DNA from 3 places in the Desemzia sp. C1 genome. Region 1 is predicted to be linked to each of the others. Evidence: predicted binding sites of a transcription regulator. Region 1 holds the regulator's gene; each other region holds the start of a gene.
The links. Region 1 encodes LexA, which represses DNA repair genes until DNA is damaged. Its sites were predicted from a motif close to CNAACANNTGTTNG; they were not measured.

Region 1 (5,557 bases):
CTAATCCTGCAATTAAAGCAAGCACAATTAATAAAATTGCTAATCCTAAGTTCATTCTTTCTTCACTCCTTTCAAAAACCTCTCAGTTGTTAATTGTACTAAATATTGACCGAAAAATAAATAGGCTTTCGCAGATTTAAAAACCCACGCTTTTTTATTTTTCTTTCATCGGTTTATGAAAAAGGGAAAAGCTATACAATTATTCTGTATAGCTTCCGTCCCAAATTCATTTAATTTTATAGATTATTAAATGTTTCTACAACGTTTTGCGTAGTAAAACCGTAGTTTTTGATTACAGTTGCGCCTGGAGCACTAGCTCCATATTTGTCGATACCGATTGTAGCTCCGTCAAGACCTACATAACGTTCCCAACCAAATGTAGCTCCCATTTCAATTGATACACGTTTACGGATTTCTCTTGGAAGAACACTTTCTTTGTATTCAGCACTTTGTTTTTCAAATAGATCCATACTTGGCATAGATACAACTGAAACGTCTTTTCCTTGTGCTTTCAACTCTTTTTGAGCTTCCAAAGCTAAGGCAACTTCAGAACCTGTAGCAATCAAGATACCTTCAGGTTTTTCACCATCTTGAGGAGAAAGGACATAAGCACCTTTTTGGATGTTCTCGCGAGCTAATTCTTTCGTTTTTGGCAATACTGGCAAGTCTTGACGACTCAACACAAGCATTGTCGGGTGATCTGTTGATTTCATCGCAATTTCCCAAGCCGCTGCTACTTCATTTCCATCAGCTGGACGAAGAACAGTTAAGTTAGGCATACTGCGTAAGCTTGACAAGTGCTCAACTGGTTCATGAGTTGGGCCATCTTCTCCAACAGCTACAGAATCATGTGTAAACACGTAAGTTACAGGCAATTTAGAAATCGCTGCTAAACGAACTGCTGCTCTCAAGTAGTCTGTAAAGACGAAGAACGTTCCTACATAAGTCTTCGTTCCTCCGTGAAGTTGGATTCCATTTGCCGCTGCCGTCATAGCGAATTCACGAACACCATACCAGATATTGCGTCCTTCGTATTGACCAGCTTCGTAATCGGCTACTCCATCAATCATTGTGTTGTTTGAAGAAGACAAGTCTGCTGAACCGCCCCATAAGTTAGGAACATTTTTAGCGATTGCATTCAATACTTGACTGCTTGTTTTACGAGAAGCTGCTGCTGCGTCTCCTTCTTCATATACAGGTAAATCTTTGTCCCATCCTTCTGGTAACTCGCCATTGAATCCAGCTTCAAATTGTTGAGCTAGTTCAGGGAATTCTTGACGATAAGCTTCGAATGCTTTATTCCATTTTTCTTCAGCTTCCGCACCAGGATCTACGATCATTTCTTCAAAACGAGCTTGTGCTTCCATTGGTACATAGAAGTCCTCGCCTTCCCATCCGTAAGCCTTTTTCGTTGCTTCAACGCCTTCGATACCTAATGGAGCACCATGGACTTTATGTGAACCAGCGCCCGGAGAACCGAAGCCGATAACAGTTTTCACTTCAATCAATGATGGTTGATCAGGATTAGCTTTTGCTTTCTCTATAGCTGCATTAACTTCTTCCAAATCGTTTCCATCTTTTACCAAGATGTGTTCCCATCCGTAAGCTTCAAATCGTTGACCAACGTTTTCTGTAAATGATTTAGATGTCGGTCCATCTAATGAGATGTCATTGGAATCATATAAAACGATCAATTTACCTAATTTAAGGTGTCCTGCTAAACTTGCTGCTTCAGCAGAAACACCTTCCATCAAGTCGCCATCACCGCATAAAGCGTAAGTATAATGGTCAACAATCGTATGATTTTCTTTATTGTAAGTAGCCGCTAAATGAGCTTCAGCCATCGCCATACCTACACTATTTGCGATACCTTGTCCAAGTGGACCAGTTGTAGCTTCAACACCATCAGTATAATGAACTTCAGGATGTCCTGGAGTGTTGCTTTCCCACTGACGGAAATTTTTCAAATCATCAATCGACACTTTGTATCCAGCTAAGTGAAGCATGCTGTATAACATCATAGAACCGTGTCCAGCAGAAAGAACAAAACGGTCACGATCTACCCAGTGAGAATTTTTAGGATTTGCTTTTAAATGTCTGCTCCATAAAACATATGTCATTGGTGCAGCACCCATTGGTAAACCAGGGTGTCCGGAGTTGGCTTTTTGCACTCCGTCAATACTTAACGTACGAATGGTATCTACAGCTAATTGATCTACTTTATCGAACAAAAAATATCATTCCTTTCAATTTTCAAACTAAATAAAATGCTTACATTACTTTTATATCATACCATTTTTTACACTTAAATGGTGAACTTTTTGCATTAAATTTATCTGCCGTGCAAACCTTTGTCTTTTTGAATTTTTTTCACTTTTTCAGGCGTTACATCATTTCCTTCTTCATCCATGACTTTCATACCTTCTATGTGGTTTCTCATACCGCCTCTAAAAGCTTCTAGATAAGCTTCACGTAATTGTTTTTGCTCTACTTGTTCTGACATGGTCAACCCTTCAGAAGTTTTAGATTTTTTTGCTAATTCATTGATTCGTTTGATTTGATCTTTTGGCAACATTTTATTCATCCTTTCTTTTACTTACCCAATATACCAAAAACACAGCTATATTTCAGCCTTTATTGTCCTATTTGTGTATGAAAAAGAGCTTTATAAAAACAATGCGCAGATTTTTTTGTCTTTTATTTCATTTCTTTGTTTAAAAGGCGAACGTTTGTTTGAAAAACGTTTCTATTTGTGCTATTCTATCAACAAGAGTAAATAAGAATTGAGGTGTATCCTATTATGAAAAAAACGCCAGCATCCAGACAACTAGAAGTACTGCAATATATTTATGAACAAGTAAAAGAAAAAGGCTTCCCGCCAACAGTTCGAGAAATAGGACAAGCCGTTTCATTGTCTTCAACATCAACAGTCCATGGACATTTATCTCGTTTGGAAAAAAATGGTTACATCCAACGTGACCCTAGTAAACCAAGAACAATCGAATTAACCGTTGAAGGATTGACTCAATTAGGAGTGGGAATGAATAAAATTCCGCTATTAGGAACGGTTACAGCCGGTGAACCTATTTTAGCTGTAGAAGAGGCAACAGACTTCTTCCCTATCCCTCCAAGCTTAGAATACGAAAATGGCGCATTGTTTATGTTGACCATTCGAGGAGAAAGCATGATCAATGCAGGTATTCTTGATGGAGACGAAGTGATCGTCAGAAAGCAGTCCAGTGCAGACAACGGAGACATCGTTATCGCAATGACTACTGAAGATGAAGCAACCTGCAAACGATTTTTCGTAGAGAAAGATCATTACAGACTTCAACCAGAAAACGATTCTATGAGCCCTATTCTATTGGATGAAGTAACCATTTTAGGAAAAGTGGTTGGTTTATACCGCAGCCATGTATCTTAATCCATTTTCTAAAAAAATTACCTCGAGAACTGTTTGAACAGCTCTCGAGGTTATTTTTTTGTTTTTATCTTAATATTCAGCAAGTGCTAAAATATCATAGCCTTTGATTTTATCGCGGCCTTTCAAGTCTTTCAATTCAACGATGAACGCTGTTCCTACAACTACTCCGCCTAATGACTCGATCAATTCAATAGTAGCAGCAATCGTTCCGCCTGTAGCCAATAAATCATCACACACTAAAACTTTTTGTCCAGGTCGAATGCTGTCTTTGTGTAATTGTAATGTATCTTGTCCATATTCTAAACCATAGTTCACTTCTACTGTTTCGCGAGGAAGTTTCCCTTTTTTTCTAGCAGGAGCAAATCCGATTCCTAGTTCATAAGCAACTGGGCATCCTACGATAAATCCACGTGCTTCAGGTCCAACAATCATTTCTACGCCTTTATCTTTAGCGTATTTCACGATTTCGTTAGTTGCGTAACGATAAGCTTCGCCATCCGCCATTAGTGGTGAGATATCTCTGAAGATGATTCCTTCTTCAGGAAAGTTTTCTACATCAGCAATATAATTTTTTAAATCCATTTTCGTTTGTCCTCCGTTCACTAGTCGAATAAGTATATTATTCGCCAGTGGATAATTGTTGCAATAGCCACTTATCTACTTCCCAGGAGTGACTATACACTAATTTTTCTTCTGCACTAATTCGTTGCAATTTCTTTTGATAAGTTAGGGCTTGAGTCAAATCTTTTTTCTCAGGGTTTTCGATTTGATTTAAAAGTCCATTGTCTATTTTAACAAATCCGACTTCAAAAAACACCTGTATAATGAAAATTAATCGATTTTCTTTGATATTTAATGTCTTCGCTAAAATTGACAGTTGATTTTTTACATCAATGTTTTGATGAGAACGAATAAACTTATACGTTTCAGCGAACTTTTCTCTACTCGGCATTCCTTCTAAATAGTCATTAGATGAACTATAAAAAGAATAGGAAATATTCTCCAGCTGATTGTCTTCCAGCACTAACGAAAGCATCGTCATAGATGGTGGACAGTCGACCAGTACAAGATGTTTATTTTCCATTTTGAATTCTTTAGCTTCTTTTCGAGTTTGAACATTGTGGCTCTTACTGGAATGATGGATTTTATCCTTGAAACGCATATGATTTTCAGGATCAAAAAACACAAAATCTGCTTGCTCATTCTTCCATAGAGTTTCCGGTATCTGAGTTCCACGATAATCAAAGCATTGAATCCCTTTTACAGCTACATCTTCCACTCGGAATTGCAATTTTCTTGCTCCGTTCCACTCATTGATCTCCAATTTTCCGATAGTAGACAACATGGTTTTCTCAGGAATCTTATCTACTAACTCCCCAAACCCGAAACCAATACTGTCTAAAAGGTATTGATCAAGTTGCACAGACATCTTCAAATGCGTACCATCCGCTCCGATTTTTCGAATCGATTGAACTTCAACATCATCCAATAAAAAAGTCGGTTTTGGATTATCGGTGCCAAATGGGGCTAACTGATTGATTTCTTCAATTGCATCAACCGTTAAATCACTTATCTCAAGCACCTTATCGATTTGGACTTCTTCTCCCATTTCTCCAGCCACTTGCTGTGTAACTGCATATTCATTTAATTTCGCTTGAATTTTCTCAATGTTTTCCAGCGGTACAGTTAGTCCTGCAGCCATGTGATGACCGCCAAAAGCTGCTGTTAATGGGCGCACAGTATCTAATGCTTCATACAGATGAAAGGCTTGTACACTTCTGCCCGAACCTTTAGCCGTTCCATTTGCTTGATCGATGTTTAAAACAATCGTAGGCTTACCGGTCTTCCCAACAACTTTGCTGGCTACGATTCCTAATACGCCTTCATGCCATCCTTCTTTCGCTAGTACATAAACATTGGTTTCTGTATCGATTTCTTCCAACATGTCAAACGCTTCATCGGTGATTTGCTTAACGTATTTTTGTCGCTCTTCATTTTTTGATTGAATGAACTGAGCAATCGATTGGGCTTCACTGTCATCAAATGTGGTCAATAATTTTACAGCCGGCGAAGCATCGCCTAGTCGTCCAGGTGCATTTAGTCTAGGTCCTATAATAAACCCGACGGATTCTT
Region 2 (5,557 bases), 420 kb from region 1:
TGACTAAAGCTGCAGCATTGAATATCAATCCTCCGCTCATATACAATTGATACGGATAATTTTCAGGATCCCATTTTTCATTCGGGACCATCAAGGCTTGTCCTAAAGCTGCATTCTGTTTTTGCTTTTTAAGCACTATACGACCATTTACTTTGATGATCGACCAACTAAAAATACGGTACGACAGAAAAGTATATCCAGTGAGCAGTCCAAAAACAAGGTGCCCTAATTCATGCACTACCATATGAAGAAGAAAAGAAAGGACGATGTACAGTAATAGCAGACTGAAGAAATAAGGCTGTATATCTACATCAATGAACAAAATGAGAGTCTCTGCTGCAAGAAGCAGGAGTAGAGGCCAGCAGATATTCCATATATCCTTAGCTTTCACAGCTTCACTCCCTTTTAATTGTTTTTGACAGTTCAGTAAACAGCATAATCAAGATTTCTTTTGTCAAACGGCGATTCTTTCCTTTATATACATAAGCATGCATGTGCATAGCCGGGTTAAAATTGGCTTCGATGACAGTGTAACCAGGATTCTGGATAGTACTTGGTTGTGTCAGATCCGGAATGATCAAATCAATTCCTGTTACATTTGCTTCAATCGCTTCTGCCATTTTTACAGCAAGCTCTTTATAGCTGTCGTGCATCTCATCTGTTACGTCGATCGAATCTCCGCCGGTACTGATGTTGGAGTTTTCTCTTAAATAAACGACCGTTCCTTTTTCAGGAATGCTCTCTGTGGAATAGCCTTGTTCTTTCAACATCAATTGTTCTATCTCACCAAGGACGATTTTTTCTAAAGGAGCTCTATGGTGAGTTCCCCGTAAAGGATCTTGATTCTTTTCATCTACTAATTCTTTGACTGTTGCTGCTCCATTGCCAATGACATTGGCTGGCGTTCTTAAAAGAACAGCAGGAACATGATCATTTACAACAAAAAAGCGGTATTCTGTACCAGCTATATATTCTTCTACCAATACAGAGGAATCCTCTTTGAAAGCAATTTTTACAGCTTGATTGAAATCTTCATGTGTAGGACCATTTTTAAAAATGGAGATTCCTATTCCATAATTGGTCGACTTGGGCTTAACCACGATAGCTTTATGTTGGTAGCGCCAAAAATCATTTTGCGCTTCTTCAACTGTTTGGTATTCTCCGCCGCCTGGTACATGGAACCCATTTTCAGCCAGGATTTTTTTAGTGACCGTTTTATTCGCCATAATCAAAGAAGAAATATACGTATCCTTAGATGTCATGTTTCCATTTTTTACGTATTCTACATGATTGCCATAGCTCAATTTAACAAATTGGTCATGCTCATCGATCACGTCTACTGTGATGCCTGTTTGCAAAGCATCATGGATCAATAATTGAGTAGACATTTCTAAAGAAGTAAACCCTCTTAGTTGATACGGTTTTTCCATAGCTTCTTGTTTGTATTGTTGAGCTAGTTTCATCCCAAAAGCGATGTAGTCCCCTTCTGCTTCTATCCCATCCATAATTTGAGCAGATAAAGTCTTTTCAGGGTGCTCGAACAACTCTTTAGCCCATGCTACAGCTGCTTCAGCTTTTTCATATCCTGAGTGAACAGCCATTTGCTGCATTTCATCTAATAGAGCCAGTCCTTCTTCTTTAAACTGTGAAACTTCTTTAGGATGTTCTACAGACGTCAAATGATTTTTTTCATCACCGGTTTTAGAGGTTACGGCTGTAGTCTCTTCATCCAACCAAATCATCAAATAACAGAACATCTTCACGAAAACAAGATCTTGTTCTGTGATGCTGAAAGAAGTGAACGGATTTAAATCAAAGTTGCGCAATTCAACATAGGCAATCCCTTTATTGAGCATATCTTTGACTTGTTTCGTACCACGTAGACGAATCGGAGAATAGAACTCCCGCTCTTCTGATAATGCCCCTGAAGAAACTAACGTTTGGATACTCTCTACATAAGCTTCTAATGATTCGTAAGAAACGATGACTTCTTCATCATTCGTATACCCTAGATGACTATTACGCAAACTGCGTGCATAGTGTTCTGGGACAGCTACATCTGATGGATAAAAGTTTTCCATCACAGTCGGCGAAGCGCCGAATAAGTAACTTAACATCCAACGGTAACGCAAGAAATTTCGAGCCAGCTTCATATAAACAGCAGACTGAAAGTCTTCTTTTGACGTGATATCTGTTTGGTTTTCATATAAAGCATTTAAAATAGCTGTATCAAATTCAAAATTGATATGGATACCGCTTTGCATTTGTTTTTTCTTACCGTAAACTTTTGCTAAATATTCTCGGTATGCCACATCTGCACGTTTTTCCAATCGTGCGATCGGGATATCCTTTTCCTCAGGCAAGCTCCCTGGCATACTAAGCGGCCAGATCCATTCTTCATCATTCATCGAATGATACGTCACATCATGCAAAGCCGGCAGCCATTGGTTAATGCTTTTAGCTCCAGTCAACGGCGGTGTGATCAGCTCTAATTGAACATCGCTGAAGTCTGTTTGAATATAGGGATGAAAGCTTCTGCTTCCAAGTGTAGTCGGGTGTGGCGTTGTTGCTAGTGTTCCATCTTTCTTAACTCGTAAACCTTCTTTTTCAATACCGATTACAGAACTGTTCCATATTGGTTTGATTGAGTGGTCTTTCATCATTTGTTTGATTGTTTGCATTATGTGTTGACACTACCTTCCTGAACAACTTCTCTTGATTACTTATTTTAAGTGAGAAATTTTGTTTGTCAAAACTATTATCGCAAAGTTCCTAAAAAAAAGCGACCCAATTTGATTTCTCTTTTGGGCTATCTTCATATATTTATTTCTTTTTAATGTAGTTTTTAGTGAATGACCATTTTTCGTTTGATGTATCGCCTAAATTACTGCCTGAAGTGAACAAACGTTTGCGATAAAATAGAAACTCTTTATTATACATGATATACTAAATAAAAGTTTTTCTGCGAGGAGAGAATTCACATTGACGAATAAACCACTGGCCTTTAGAATGCGTCCTACTCATATTGATGAGATTGTCGGACAAAGTCATTTAGTAGGCGAAGGAAAAATCATTAAACGAATGGTAGATGCCAGAATGTTGTCTTCCATGATTTTATATGGGCCGCCAGGAATTGGTAAAACTAGTATTGCCAGTGCCATAGCGGGATCCACTAAATATGCTTTTCGCATGTTGAACGCTGCTACAGATTCAAAAAAAGACCTGCAAATCGTTGCAGAAGAAGCTAAAATGAGCGGCTCAGTAATTTTAATGCTGGATGAAGTACACCGCTTGGATAAACCAAAACAAGATTTTTTACTTCCTCATTTAGAAAATGGACGAATCATTTTGATTGGAGCGACGACGGAAAATCCGTATATTGCCATCAACCCTGCTGTTAGAAGTCGAGCACAGATTTTCGAGTTGAAACCTCTCTCTATTGAAGAAATCAAAATGGCCATGGAACGTGCACTAAAAGATTCTGCCAATGGCCTAGGAGAATATCAAGTGAACATTGACGAACCGGCTCTATTGCATTTTGCTCGAGCAACGAACGGTGATCTAAGAAGTGCTTTAAACAGTTTAGAGTTAGCGGTTAAATCAACGCAACCTGATTCTGAAGGTGTGATTCATATTCCTCTTGAAGTCGCCGAGGAATGCGTACAAAGGAAAGCTTTGACACACGACAAAGATGGAGATGCTCATTATGACGTGATCTCAGCGTTGCAAAAATCGGTTCGAGGAAGTGACGTTAATGCCGCATTGCATTATTTAGGGCGTTTAATCGAAGCTGGAGACTTGCCGATTATAGCCAGACGGTTAATGGTGATTGCCTATGAAGACATTGGATTAGCGAATCCAGGAGCCTGTTCCAGAACAGTCACAGCGATTCAAGCTGCAGAACGCATCGGGTTTCCAGAGGCTAGAATACCTTTAGCCAACATTGTGATCGATTTGTGCTTATCCCCTAAATCCAATTCTAGTATTTCAGCTATTGATGCTGCCATAAGCGATATACGTAATGGAAAAAGCGGTGATGTGCCTGACCACTTGAAAGATTCTCATTACAGCGGAGCCAGCAAGTTAGGACGAGGTGTAGATTACAAGTATCCGCACAGTTATCCTGGTGCTTGGGTAGATCAGCAATACTTGCCTGATAAACTCAAAAACGCACGTTACTTCGATCCGAATCATACCGGAAAATATGAAGATGTTTTGGCTGCTCAATACGATGCTATAAATAAGAAAAAGAAAAAATAGCGTAAACGCTCTCTTTATTATCTGTACAACGTTTCTCTTCAAAGCGTGAGAATATTTGATTGACAATTAAAGAACCCCATGCTACTATAAGGATAAGAATTCTGAGGTATGCGCGATGTCCTAAAATGTGTTGACCGAACATTTTTAATAAAACATTGGGATCCAAACTGAATCAAACGGATAACAAGCCTTTTCACTTGGAAGTTAGATGCTTGACAGTGGAGCCCACCTGCTAGATTGCGGGTTCAATACTACTTGGACGCATAAACGGTACCATCGGAATTTTACATACAATTTCAATTTAAAAAGCCATCCTTTTTGGGATGGCTTTTTTTTATGGTGTATAATAAGGATAGTAAATGAGTCATTATTAGGAGGAATTTATATGTTATTATCTATTTTATTTGTTATCTTTGCGGTTCTATTGCTTTATACATCTTATTTTTTCTTGACTATGAAAGCTCAGGTTTTTCTCTATTATAAGAGCAGTGACGCCAGCGAAAAAACGAAGCCGATTTTTACGGGTTTTGGGATTGGTTTTCTATTGTGCGGGCTATTTTCCCTCTATCTCGCTTTCTTCTATACGATCATCCAAGCATTTGTCTTTTTAGGTATTGTGATGGTTCTTATCCTTTCTTTCTTGATTTATTTGAACAAAAGCATGTAAGAAAGAATTTAAGCCAATGCCCTTCTTTTGAAAACGATATCGTTTCTCTATGAAAATAAAAAAATATACGTTACAATAGAAGTAAGTAAAGGATAGATAAAGAATGGAGTGGTAGGTATGTTGCAAGAATATAATCGTATTTTAGTCGCTATAGATGGTTCTAAAGAAGCAGAATCAGCTTTTAAAAAAGCTGTTCAAGTAGCTGTACGTAATAAGGCCTCATTATTGATTGCCAATGTTATTGATACAAAGGCTTTCCAAAGCATTTCCACTTTTGATGGGTCAATGGCTGATAAAGCTAGTCTGCAAGCTAGAAATACGCTAGAAGAATATGTTCGATATGCTAAAAACCACCGTGTCGAGGACGTTAGTTACGTCATTGAATACGGTTCTCCAAAAGTTCTGATCTCAAAACAAATTCCTGAAGAACATAATGTTCATTTGATTATGTTGGGGGCAACTGGTTTAAGCGCAGTAGAAAGAATTTTTATCGGTTCTGTTTCTGAATACGTTATCCGACATGCTGCTTGTGACGTATTGATTGTTCGTACAGACTTAGAAAACAAACCGACAGATTGATTATATTAGTAAAAAAGGAAGCCGCAATCATTTTAAATGATTGCGGCTTCC
Region 3 (5,557 bases), 150 kb from region 1:
GGCGGTCAATCAAACGAGCAGTCAATGTAGCATTTTCACTAGGACGGCCTTCACGTTTGATGAATCCTCCTGGGATTTTACCTACTGCATACATTTTTTCTTCGTAGTTTACTGTTAATGGAAAGAAATCTACATCCATAGCATCTTTGCTGGCTACAGCAGCTGTTAAAACAACTGTGTCTCCATAACGAACCAAAACGGCCCCATTTGCTTGTTTGGCTAACTGTCCTATTTCAACTGTTAAAGGGCGTCCGCCAAGTTCAGTTGTAAAAACTTGTTTTTCTGTCATTATTTGTTCTCCTTTTTTATCGAGAACCATTGATATCCCAGCAATCTACTAAACAAATGTCAGTATTTAAAGTTTAAACGCTCACATTTGCATAGTAGGATAACGGATACTTCAATGTTCTCTGTGTGTAGTAAGCAAAATCAATTTGCTTTTAAAACATGAATAAGCTCATCGCCGATTCACTCTTAAAACGGGCTGCATTTTCTCAATAAAACAAGCGAGATTCCTAAGAACCCCGCTTTAGAAAATAGACAAACGGATCTTAACGACGTAAGCCTAAGCTTTGGATTAATTCACGGTAACGAGCAACATCTTTGTTACGTAAGTATGCTAACAAGTTACGACGGTGACCGATTTTTTTCATCAATCCACGGTAAGAATGGTGGTCTTTTTTGTGAGTACGTGCATGCTCATTTAAGTGGTTGATTTCTTCAGTCAATACAGCAATTTGTACTTCTGGAGAACCAGTATCTCCTTCGTGTCTTGCGTATTGAGTAATGATTTCGTTTTTGCGTTCTTTAGAAATAGCCATTTCTAAACACCTCTTTCTGTTTTTTTCCTTTTACTGAGTAGTCGTTGGTGACTCGTACAACCAAGTAAAAGGTACGTGCTTATCGCACATCTAAATATTACAGAACTTTATTCTAAAATGCAAGTACTAATGTTGTTAATCCTGTTATTTCATTTGAAATAACAACGGACTGTCAAATGTTGTATTCTGCTCTGATTTCTAAAATCGTATCTCTTAAATTGGCGGCTTTTTCAAAGTCTAATTCTTTGGCTGCGGCTCTCATTTCCAACTCCATCGTTTCAATCAGAGTGATTCTGTCTTCTCGGTTTAATTTAGAGATTTGAGCTACAGAAATCTCTTTCTCTTCTTCAACTGCGGTGGTGATCGAAATCAAATCGCGCACTTCTTTTATGATTGTTTTTGGTACGATTCCATGTTCTTCATTATATTTCATTTGCACTGAACGACGTCTTTCTGTTTCATCGATCGCATACCGCATAGAGTCTGTTATCTTATCTGCATACAAAATAACTTTCCCATTTTCATTACGAGCTGCTCTCCCGATCGTTTGAACCAATGAACGTTCACTTCTTAAGAAACCTTCTTTGTCAGCATCAAGGATTGCTACCAATGATACTTCCGGCACATCCAGCCCTTCTCTCAGCAAGTTGATACCAATTAGGACGTCAAATACGCCTAAACGCAGGTTACGAATGATTTCTGTTCTTTCCAACGTTTTTACATCACTATGCAAGTATTCTACTTTTAAGCCGATCTCTTTTAAATAGTCTGATAAATCTTCGGACATTTTCTTTGTCAATGTCGTGATGAAGACTCGCTCATTTTTCTCAATGCGCTCATTTATTTCCCCAATCAGATCATCAATTTGTCCTTCGATTGGATGGATCTCAATCACAGGATCCAACAACCCAGTCGGACGAATGATTTGTTCTACAACACCGTTTGTCCGCTCCAACTCGTAAGGTCCTGGAGTAGCTGAGATATACATGATTTGATTGACATGTTTCTCGAATTCTTCTAATCGCAAAGGTCGGTTGTCTAATGCACTGGGCAACCGGAATCCATGATCGATCAGTTGTTGCTTTCTCGCTTGGTCACCATTGTACATCCCGCGTATTTGCGACATGGTAATGTGAGACTCATCCACGACAAATAAAGAGTCATCTGGAAAGAAATCTAACAATGTATAAGGTGCTTCTCCAGGTTTTCTTCCATCCATATGTCTGGAATAGTTCTCAATACCTGGGCAATATCCCATTTCCAATAACATTTCAATATCATAATTGGTTCGTTGTTCCAAGCGCTGAGCTTCCAATAATTTATTTTCCGCTCTCAATTCTTTTAGTCTGGCATCTAATTCTGCTTGAATCGTTTTTACTGCATGACGAGTTTGTTCGTCATTCGCCACGAAGTGAGTTGCAGGGAAGACGGCTACAAATCCTACATCTGCTTTAACCTCACCCGTCAATACATCTACTTCTCGAATGCGCTCGATCTCGTCTCCGAAAAACTCGATTCGAACAGCTTCACTATCTCTAGAAGCCAAGAAAATTTCGACAATGTCTCCACGGACACGAAAGCGGCCACGTTGAAAATCAATGTCATTCCGCTCAAATTGCATATCGATCAGTTTCCGCAACATGTCGTCTCGACTGATCTCCATTCCGACCCTTAGAGATAAAACAAATTCTTTATAATCTAACGGGTTGACCAATCCATAAATACACGATACTGAAGCGACTACAATAACATCTCGTCGTTCAATCAATGAACTTGTCGCAGAGTGACGCAACTTATCGATTTCATCGTTTACACTGGCTTCCTTTTCAATAAACGTATCCGTTTGAGGCACATACGCTTCAGGTTGATAATAATCATAATAACTAACAAAATACTCTACTGCATTATTTGGGAAAAATTCTTTAAACTCACTATATAATTGACCCGCCAACGTTTTGTTATGGGCAATAACCAAAGTTGGTCGGTTTACTTCTTGAATAACGTTGGATACAGTAAAGGTTTTTCCTGTACCGGTCGCACCAAGTAATGTCTGTTCTTTGACACCTGCGTTGAGTCCTTCGACCAATTGTCTAATCGCTTCAGGCTGATCCCCGCCAGGCTGATATTGAGAAACTAATTCAAACTGTTTTTCTGCCATATGATCTCCTCACTTCTGCATAACTCGCAAACCAAAGTTCTCTATTCATTCTATCACTGAACATATGTTCTTACAAGCAAGAGAGCGTGGATCCTAAAAGGAACTGATGTAGTATTCACAAAAATGAAACTTTAACGGCAGGCGGTTGTTTAAGACTCTAGACAGTCAAAAAAACTCTTTTCATCAGAACGATCTGATGAAAAGAGTTTTTTTTAGATGGTAAACAGCTGGCATTATCGCTTCTTAAGCAACAAAAAAGAGCCTGGACGACCAGACCCAATTTAGTGGATTATTTAGCTAATTTAGCTGATAAACGAGATTTATCGCGAGCTGCTTTGTTTTTGTGAATTAATCCTTTAGATGCAGCCATATCAATTGCTTTAACTGCGCTGTTGTACAAAGCGTTTGCATTGCTGTCTCCAGCTGCAGCTGCTTGTTCAAATTTTTTCACAGCAGTACGCATTGAGCTTTTTTTAGTATTGTTTTGAACTGCTGATTTTTCGGCAGTACGAACACGTTTAATTGCTGATTCGATGTTTGGCATTTAGTACACCCCTCTTTCCATGTATAACAACTAAAATAATTGTAAAATTATTTCAACATCGTTTATTATACCGGATGAAACTGCTGAATGCAATATTAAACTGTAAAGTTTTTTTACTTGATAGGAGAGAAGTTTCTTTCAAAAACCGTCCTATCGGTTCGCCATTCCTTGTGCAAACTGCAAAACAAACAATTCAAACTGCATTTTCCGATCTCCTTGACCTGTTTTCAAGCGATATTCTGCTTCTATTAATCCTTCAAAGGCTTGAGTCAACGTTTGTTCATTATACTTCTTGATTTGCTGACTGGCTAATTTCACACGGTAAGGATGCACTTTTAATGTTTGTCCTATTTCATTTTGCTGGAAACCTTGCTTGGACAAAATCATCACTTGGATCAACAAGCGGAATTGACTGGTCATAATGGCGTTTATTTTAATCGGGTCTTCTTTTTGCAGCAATAGATCTTGGTACAAATCCAATGCCGGTCCAACTTGTTTTTTTAAGACCATTTCATTTAAAGCAAAGATATTTTGTTCTAAAGATCTGGAGATCAATTCTTCCACTGCCGGCTTAAGAATTTTTTTAGTCTCTAATGCATATAAAAAGAGTTTAGGCAATTCTCCAATAGCCGTAGTCAGATTAGCATCAGTCAATTGAATCATCAGGTCAAAAGCCTCCGGAGTGATCGTATATCCTTCGTTGGCGATGGTGTCTTTCAGATATTTTCTTGTATCTTGTTCAGACATCGCTGCTATATCGATGAATGCAGCGGATTTTTTTAATTTTTTAACGATTTTTTTCCGCTGATCCAACTTCTCGTACGGCGCAAAAAAGACTAATACGGTTGAGGGAGATGGATGGTCTAAGTAATCCATCAACCCATCAATGTCATGTTCTACTTTTTGTTTTGTTTTTTCTCCCGTTAAGAAAGCTGGTCGATTCACAAACACCAAACGTCTGTCGCCAAAAAAAGGAATGCTTTCTGCGTCATTCAAGACTGTGCTCAAAGGTGTTTCTTCCATATCAAATGAACTAAAGTTCAAATCCATTTCATCAGAGGAAAGCACATTGGCTATAAAAGCTTTCCTTAAATTATCTGCCAAATAAGCTTCTGTCCCTAACACCACATATACAGAAGAAAATTCTTTTTTATTGATTTTTGCTAGTTCAGTTGTATAGTTCAACTTCTTCCCCACTTTCCATATCCTCTTAATCGTACAAATTGAATCCTTAGAAAGCAAGTATATTTTTACTGTTGTTTAAAACTTTTCATCTTCTAACAAAATCGTTCGAAAATCCACGGAGTGCCTTTTGGGTTCAAATGGAAAGTATTGGTAATGAACAGCTCCATTTAAATCCGTACGAAAAACTTTGACCTGTTCTATCTCAAGCAAGCCAATTACCTCATCATGAGGATGGCCAAATTGATTTGCTTTTTTAACAGAGATCAAAGCAATTTCCGGATCAATTTGGCGAATAAAGCTTTCACTGGAAGAAGTATGGCTTCCATGATGCCCCACCTTGAGAACGTCAACCTTTAAATTAGGGTACTCTTCCAACAGTTTTTGCTCTTCTTCTACACCTAAATCGCCAGTAAATAACCATTTGTACGCTCCAATTTGACCATACAATACTAACGAATCTTTATTTTCCCCTTCTCCAGCTTCAAATGGCCATAGCACATACAAAAAAGAATTCACTTTAACAGGAGCTTTCTTGTCAGCCACTACGCTTGTCAAAGTGATGGATTTTTTTTGCAAAATTTGCGCTGTTTCTCGAAAAAGATCTTTTTTTTCTGTACCTGTCGGGAAAACCACTTCTTCAATCTTTACTCCCTCAGCAATTTCTTTCAATGCTTGAATGTGGTCAGCATCACCATGAGTTGCAAAAACAGTGGTCAACTTCCTGACTCCTTTAGCTTTTAACAGCGGTAAAACATGTCGATTAGCGACTGTTGAAGGAGTTTCTTTCTGCATCCACGTCTCTTCTGTCCCGAACGAAATCATTCCTCCTGTATCAATCAAATGATTGCC

Region 2: the regulator LexA is predicted to act here: its motif matches at 2,898-2,911, upstream of LMF32_RS10575 (replication-associated recombination protein A).
Region 3: the regulator LexA is predicted to act here: its motif matches at 3,037-3,050, upstream of uvrB (excinuclease ABC subunit UvrB).

The regions. Positions count from the first base shown of each region.
Region 1 is NZ_JAJIZP010000003.1:2,506,384-2,511,940, forward strand. It holds gene LMF32_RS12520 (YneF family protein) at 1-55, opposite strand, end outside; gene tkt (transketolase) at 237-2,231, opposite strand; gene LMF32_RS12530 (DUF896 family protein) at 2,333-2,575, opposite strand; gene lexA (transcriptional repressor LexA) at 2,801-3,424, shown strand; gene LMF32_RS12540 (adenine phosphoribosyltransferase) at 3,494-4,006, opposite strand; gene recJ (single-stranded-DNA-specific exonuclease RecJ) at 4,044-5,557, opposite strand, start outside.
Region 2 is NZ_JAJIZP010000003.1:2,085,439-2,090,995, reverse strand. It holds gene LMF32_RS10585 (hypothetical protein) at 1-391, opposite strand, end outside; gene gshAB (bifunctional glutamate--cysteine ligase GshA/glutathione synthetase GshB) at 396-2,681, opposite strand; gene LMF32_RS10575 (replication-associated recombination protein A) at 3,010-4,260, shown strand; RNA gene ssrS (6S RNA) at 4,356-4,547, shown strand; gene LMF32_RS10565 (hypothetical protein) at 4,646-4,927, shown strand; gene LMF32_RS10560 (universal stress protein) at 5,045-5,506, shown strand.
Region 3 is NZ_JAJIZP010000003.1:2,358,940-2,364,496, forward strand. It holds gene pnp (polyribonucleotide nucleotidyltransferase) at 1-289, opposite strand, end outside; gene rpsO (30S ribosomal protein S15) at 552-821, opposite strand; gene uvrB (excinuclease ABC subunit UvrB) at 994-2,979, opposite strand; gene rpsT (30S ribosomal protein S20) at 3,269-3,523, opposite strand; gene holA (DNA polymerase III subunit delta) at 3,674-4,720, opposite strand; gene LMF32_RS11850 (DNA internalization-related competence protein ComEC/Rec2) at 4,784-5,557, opposite strand, start outside.